Regions from separate parts of the Pseudomonas sp. 9Ag genome, predicted to be linked through region 2. Evidence: predicted binding sites of a transcription regulator. Region 2 holds the regulator's gene; each other region holds the start of a gene.
The links. Region 2 encodes FliA, which starts transcription of late flagellar genes. Its sites were predicted from a motif close to CTAAAGTTTNNNNNNNNNNNGCCGNTAA; they were not measured.

Region 1: flgM (flagellar biosynthesis anti-sigma factor FlgM) is a predicted target of FliA. The motif match lies at 1,381-1,408, and genes of this name have one in related genera.
Region 3: motA (flagellar motor stator protein MotA) is a predicted target of FliA. The motif match lies at 1,452-1,479, and genes of this name have one in related genera.

The regions. Positions count from the first base shown of each region.
Region 1 covers NZ_LR733836.1:4,199,832-4,202,093, forward strand. The annotation lists gene fliD (flagellar filament capping protein FliD) at 1-261, opposite strand, end outside; gene flgN (flagellar protein FlgN) at 636-1,076, opposite strand; gene flgM (flagellar biosynthesis anti-sigma factor FlgM) at 1,073-1,348, opposite strand; gene ALTERO38_RS19260 (flagellar FliJ family protein) at 1,481-1,906, opposite strand; gene fliI (flagellar protein export ATPase FliI) at 1,903-2,262, opposite strand, start outside.
Region 2 covers NZ_LR733836.1:2,226,869-2,229,130, forward strand. The annotation lists gene ALTERO38_RS09875 (protein phosphatase CheZ) at 1-174, opposite strand, end outside; gene ALTERO38_RS09880 (chemotaxis response regulator CheY) at 198-572, opposite strand; gene fliA (RNA polymerase sigma factor FliA) at 689-1,414, opposite strand; gene fleN (flagellar synthesis regulator FleN) at 1,429-2,259, opposite strand.
Region 3 covers NZ_LR733836.1:368,558-370,819, reverse strand. The annotation lists gene motB (flagellar motor protein MotB) at 1-482, opposite strand, end outside; gene motA (flagellar motor stator protein MotA) at 491-1,342, opposite strand; gene ALTERO38_RS01560 (HDOD domain-containing protein) at 1,513-2,262, shown strand, end outside.

The sequences.
Region 1 (2,262 bases), 2.0 Mb from region 2:
CGTTGCGGTAGTGCCCACGCTAGCCGTGGCATAACCCTCCTGACTGAAGGTTGCACTGTTGGTCAACATGCTCGATGTGCTGCTGTTGAGCTTGGTGATGGCGGACTTGAAGGTCGTCATCGACGTGCGCAGCGAATTCAGCGCTTCACGCTGGGCCTTGTAGCGGGACTCGTTGCGGTTAAGCCGATCCAGCGACGACTGAACTTCGTAAGTCGCCAACTGCGTCGACATCTGCTGTACGTAATCGGAATTTATAGCCATCACCATCCCCTCTTGTTGTTTCTAGAGCAGATTGCATGCCAGGTCTGAAACGCCCGCGATATGGGCCTTCCAGCAAACGGCATGCAGAAAAAAGGCTTCCGCAACGTGACAGGACCAGGAAACGGGGAAGTGCCGTTTCCGCCTCGACGCGGGCGGAGCATCTGTCTGTAAAGGCGACGTCAACAGTGAGGTAGTTAAAGGCCAAACCGAAAAGGATTAATTCCTTGATGGCGACGATAGGCCTGTCGCGGCAAGGCGCCTCTTACACGCTGTCGTGGTGTGGATCGCAGTGGCGTACGGCTGAAGGGAGCTGTGGCTGAAGCCACTAACGGGAGCTGAGAATCCGCAGAAGCGCGGACGAATGTCTTTGCGCCTCAATAGGCCTGCGGCGAATACAGCCGCGCATCCTGCCCACCGGCGAGCAGCTGCTGAAGAATGTCGTGATGCATGGCGAGCAGCTTGCCGTTGTGCTCGTTGAATTGCTGACATTGCACAGCGAGATCACCGACTTGCCGCCAATGCTGCTGAAGGGAGTCACCGCGCTCACCCGTGCAGCTGGACAGCAGGCGGCGCATGCCAACACCCGAGGTTTCCAGACCGAAAGCCGCGAGCACCTTGCTGCGTCGCTGGGCGCGCGCGGCGATGGCTTCGACACGCACGGTGATCTGCAGGTTGATGCGGTCGATCTCCGGCACGTCGCGCTCGAGCAGACGTCCGTAGAGCGCCTGCATCAGCTCGCGCAAGGCGAGGTAATCGCCGCAATCCTGCTGGAGATCGTCATCGACGACTGCCAGCAGCTTATCGCGCTGGCTCACGCATCGTTTCCGCGGTGGTAGCTGAGCATGCTGCTGGCCAGATCACCCACGTCGGTAGAGATCTCGCCGCGCTGCAGCGCTTGCTTGATGGCCGCCACCCGGTCCAGATCGACCTCGGGCATGGCGCGCAGGGCGTCGTGCATCTGCTCCAGCGGCAGGCTTGTGGCCGGACGCGCAGCAGGCTGGGCCGTGGGGCGCGCACTGGCCGGACGCGCCGAAGCGGTCTCGGTGGGCATTGCAATGGCGGGCTTGAACTGCCGGCTGATTTCCATGATTTCGTTCCAACTCAGTGGTTACTGCCAAACAAGCGACCGCTAAGGCGCAAACCTTAAATGTTTTTTTGCTAGGGCTGACAGGCGGGCCGCCTGACGCCGTTTCCAAGCGCCGTGTTCAGGCACTCCTACTCAGGCGATCTGATTGCGCCACCAGGTCTGCGCGGCCAGACCGTCCTGAATTTTCTGTTCCTGCGCCATGAGCAGCTGCTGCCACTGCTGCATCTTGGCGTCGATCACATGCTCAACCACCTTCTCGCTGCGCATGGCCTGCAGCAGCTCCTGCTGAATACGCACCAGGGCCTGCTCGGCCACGGCCAGTTCGCGCCGCTGCAGCTCGACCATCTTGTACAGCGTGGCCTTGTAGCGCTGCTGATTGTCGCGCTGCAGCGGCGTGCTCATCGGCACGGAGAAGCCGCACAGGCGGCTGAGACCGGTGATGTTGTTGCGATAGCGCTGGCAGAGGTTCTGCTGGTACTGAACCTGCCCGAGCATCTGCTTGACCCGGTTGCCGCGCAGGCTGGCCAGGCGCGTGAGCGTTTCGATCTGCTGCTTCATGGCTTCCTGATGATGCTTTGCAGGATGGTGAGACTGGTTTCCAGCTCCGCCGCCTCGCCCACTTCTTGGCGCAGAAAGCGTTCGATGGTGGGTGCAAGCTGCACGGCGCGGTCGGTCTTGATGTCTGCGCCGGGGCTGTAGCCACCCAGCGGGATCAGCTCCTTGATCTTCTCGTAAGTGCTGTAGAACTCCTTGAGCTGCCGCGCCGCGCCCAGGTGCGGCGGCTGGCCGACCTGACTCATGCATCGGCTGACCGAAGCGCAGATGTCGATGGCCGGGTAATGCCCGGCGTCCGCCAATCGACGCGACAACACGATGTGGCCATCGAGAATTGCACGCGCGCAATCGACGATCGG
Region 2 (2,262 bases):
ACGCGTGAGCTTGCCGACTTCCTGGTACAGCCCCAGGTTGCGCGCCTGATTGAGCTCGTTAAACATCTGCGTCGCTTCTTCGAAGCGGCCTTGCTGCAGACTTTCAATCAATTGGGGTGCATGAGCCCTCAGAGTCGCTTCGAACTCTGCCAGGCCTTGGTCTGCTTGCGTCATAGTGCCCTCGCGGCGTTACTGCTTCAGCCGTTGACGCGCTCGAAGATCTTTTCGATCTTTTCTTTGAGCACTTGAGCCGTGAATGGCTTGACCACGTATCCGTTAACGCCAGCCTGCGCGGCCTCGATGATCTGATCGCGCTTCGCCTCGGCGGTCACCATCAACACCGGCAGGTGCTTGAGGCGCTCGTCGGCGCGGACCGCGCGCAGCAGGTCGATGCCGCTCATGCCGGGCATGTTCCAGTCGGTGACGAGAAAATCGAAACTTCCGCTCTTCAGCATTGGCAAAGCAGTAGTGCCATCATCCGCTTCGGCGGTATTGGTAAAGCCCAGATCGCGCAAGAGGTTCTTGATGATCCGTCTCATGGTCGAAAAATCGTCGACGATGAGGATTTTCATGTTCTTGTCCAAGTACACCTCCGTAAACCCGAATCCGAGACCTGCTCACGGTCTGTTTGCGGGCCTCATGAATGAAGCTCGTAAGCGGTCTCTAATGCTTTGTTGCAAACCGGTCGTTAACGCGCGCGCCACTCGCCAAGACGAGCCCGCAGACGTGCCGCGCACTGACTGTGCAACTGGCTCACCCGCGATTCACTGACGCCCAGTACCTGACCGATTTCCTTCAAGTTCAACTCTTCGTCGTAATACAGCGAAAGCACCAACTTTTCACGTTCAGGCAGGTTGCCGATGGCTTCAGCCAACGCCTGTTGAAAACGCTCGTCTTCGAGATCGCGGGACGGTTCCGGATGGGTGCTGGCAGCATCCTCCTCGAACTCCCCATGCTCGCCTTCCTGAAGCAGATCATCGAAGCTGAACAGGCGGCTGCCCAAGGTGTCGCCCAGAATGCCGTAGTACTCATCGAGACTCAATTTAAGTTCGGCCGCAACTTCCTGATCTTTAGCGTCGCGTCCTGTTCTGGCCTCAATTGCCCGAATCGCCTCACTGACCATGCGCGAATTCCGGTGTACCGAACGCGGCGCCCAATCACCCTTGCGCACCTCGTCGAGCATCGCACCGCGTATGCGAATACCTGCGTAAGTCTCGAAGCTCGCACCCTTGCCGGCGTCATATTTCTTTGACGCTTCCAGCAAGCCGATCATCCCAGCCTGCATCAGGTCGTCGACCTGCACGCTCGCCGGCAATCGCGCCAGGAGGTGGTAAGCAATGCGTTTGACCAGCGGCGCGTATTGATCGATGAGTTGGTACTGCGAGTCTTTAGCCTGAGCTTTGCTGTAATACATACCGAATCCAGCCGCTATTGTTCGTTAGGCTCTGCGGCGGGCCTTACCAGGCGCTCCACAAAGAACTCCAGATGACCGCGTGGCGTTGCCGGCAACGGCCAGGTGTCAACTTTCTGCGCGATGGCCTTGAACGCCAGCGAACACTTTGCACGGGGGTAGGCTTCATAAACGGCACGCTGCTTCTGCACGGCCTTGCGCACCGACTCGTCGTACGGAATCGCGCCTACATACTGCAGCGCCACGTCCAGGAAGCGCTCAGTCACCTTGGTCAACTTGGCGAACAGATTGCGGCCTTCCTGCGGCGCATGGGCCATGTTGGCCAGTACCCGGAAGCGGCTGATGCCGTAGTCGCGATTGAGCAATTTGATCAGCGCGTAGGCATCGGTGATCGACGTGGGTTCGTCGGTCACCACCAGCAGCACTTCCTGTGCGGCGCGCACAAAGCTCACCACACCATCACCAATGCCGGCGGCGGTATCGATGATCAGCACATCGATGTCATCGCCGATATCGCTGAACGCTTGGATCAGGCCGGAGTGCTGCAGCGTCGATAGCTGCACCATGCTCTGCGTGCCGGATGCGGCCGGCACGATGCGGATGCCGCCCGGCCCCTGGATCAGCACGTCACGAAGATCGCATTCGCCTGCAATGACATCAGCCAGGGTGCGTTTGGTTGTCAGGCCGAGCAACACATCGACGTTGGCCAGACCGAGGTCGGCGTCGAGCAATACGACCCTACGCCCGAGATCGGCCAGCGCCAAGGACAGATTGACCGACACGTTGGTCTTGCCGACGCCACCTTTGCCGCCGGTCACTGCAATAACCTGTACGGGATGCATACCCATTTT
Region 3 (2,262 bases), 1.9 Mb from region 2:
CGCAAACCGTCCTGGGTGATTTCAAAGAGGATCTGATCCTTGAAGCGTGTCAGCTCCGGATTTTCGTCAACCTTGTTCTGCAGCTCCTGAAGCAACAGGTCGAGACGTTCACGCTCCAACTGCTCGGCAAAGGTTTCCGCCTGTGCTGCATCCATCGCCGATTCGCTCTGGCCCTGGCTTTGGCTCTGCTGCATGGCAGGGTCGACAACGTCGTTTAGCGTACGGTCCGGCGCAGGCGTTGGCGTACCGCCCAGATCGATCACATGCGGACTGGCGCTTTCGGTGAAGCCAATCGGGTCCTGGAAATAGCCTGAAATCGCACGCTTCTGTTCAGGCGTGGCCGAGGACATCAGCCACATCACCAGAAAGAACGCCATCATGGCGGTCGCAAAGTCGGCGAAAGCAATCTTCCAGGCGCCACCGTGGTGGCCCGCGGCGACCTTCTTGACCCGCTTGACGATGATTGGTTGGGTATTGTCCATGATTGCGCTTAGCTACCACGCATCGCTTGTTCAAGCTCAGCGAAACTTGGACGGTGCGCCGGCAGCAGCACCTTGCGACCAAACTCCACCGCCAGCGTCGGCGGCATGCCGGACGCCGAGGCCACCAGGGTCGCCTTGATGCCCTCGTACAGATTCAGTTCTTCCTTGGCGTCGTGCTCAAGCGCCGCCGCCAGCGGGCCGAAGAAGCCGTAGGACGCCAGAATACCGAGGAAGGTACCTACCAGGGCCGTACCAACTTTCTCACCGATCTCCGCGTTGGTTGCCGAAGCGAGCACCGACATGGTGATCACGATACCCAGTACCGCAGCTACGATCCCCATCGCGGGCAAGCCGTCGGCAATCTTCGCCACGGCGTGAGACGGATGTTCAAGTTCCTCCTTGAGGCCATTGAGTTCCATGTCGAACAGGCCTTCCAGCTCGTGCGGGGCCATGTTTCCCGAGGACATGATGCGCAGGTAATCACAGACGAAGGCCGTCATCCGCTCGTCCTTCAGGATCGCCGGGTACTTGCTGAAAATCGGGCTGGCGGCTGGATCTTCGAGGTCTGCTTCGATGGCCATCATGCCCTCGCGGCGGCTCTTGTTGAGGATCTCGTAGAGCATCCCCAGCACTTCCAGGTAGTACTTGTGCGTAAAGCGATTGCCAAACATCTGCAGCGATTTCTTGAACACGATTTTGGTCGTGCTGCCAGGGTTGGCCTGCAGAAAGCCGCCAAGTGCGGCACCACCGATGATCATTACCTCGAACGGGTGAATGAGTGCGGCGACTTTGCCGCCGGACAGAATGAAACCGCCAAGGACGCTGGCGATTACCACGATGATGCCGATTATTTTTGCCATAGGTAGGTACGTCTAAAACCTGATCTCAGGGCACCTGAAACAAGCCGCGCGATGTCGCACGAGCTCGATTGGGGTCAGGCGGAAGGGCAGATGAAAAGAATTGTTCTGGTTATCGGAACTTTTGCGCCAGACTAAAGGCCATCCCGATGAAATGCTAGTTCGGCGGCGCCATGACTACGACACCACTCCCCCGCACGCTTGAAGCCTGGCTCAAGACGTTGGACGCCGTTGTCCTGCCGGCGGCTGCCGGTCCCTATGCCCGCGTGCAACGGGCCTTGGGCGACAGCAGCCTTTCCATGCGCGAGATTTCAGATCTCATCCAGGAAAGCCCGGTCCTCGCACTTACCGTGATCCGCGAAGCCAACCGCAGCGCGGCATCAACCAGCAAACCGGCCGAGAGCCTTGAGGTTGCGCTGAGCCGCATCGGCTTGAAGCGCGCCGAAGCCCTGTTTGCGAAAGTGCCCGCCGCGCAGCCAACCGATATTCCAGCGCCATTGCGGCAGTTGATGTTGATCAGCAGTCACGCCAGCCAGCAGGCTAACGGGTTGTTCGCTTCACGCCTCGCGCGGCTCTGGCAGGAGATCCACTGGAGCAGTCTGCTGTTTCTATCGCCAGCATGGGCATTGGTCGCCGCACACCCGCAATTGCTGGAAGACTGGGAGCAACGCGTCCTGGTCAAGCGCGAGCCCGCTCGCCAGGTCGAGCAGTCGTTGCTCGGCGTCTCCTTGCTCGAGCTCTGCATTGCCACCGCCGAGCATTGGGGGCTGCCCGGCTGGATTGCCCAAGGCTACCGGCTCCTCAACGAACACCGGCGGATGCTGATCAAGGCACTGCATATCGCCCGCGATAATGAACACCCCTTGCACCAGCAACAAATGCTCGACGCCGACCCCGCGCTGCGCCGCTGGCTCACCTTGCCG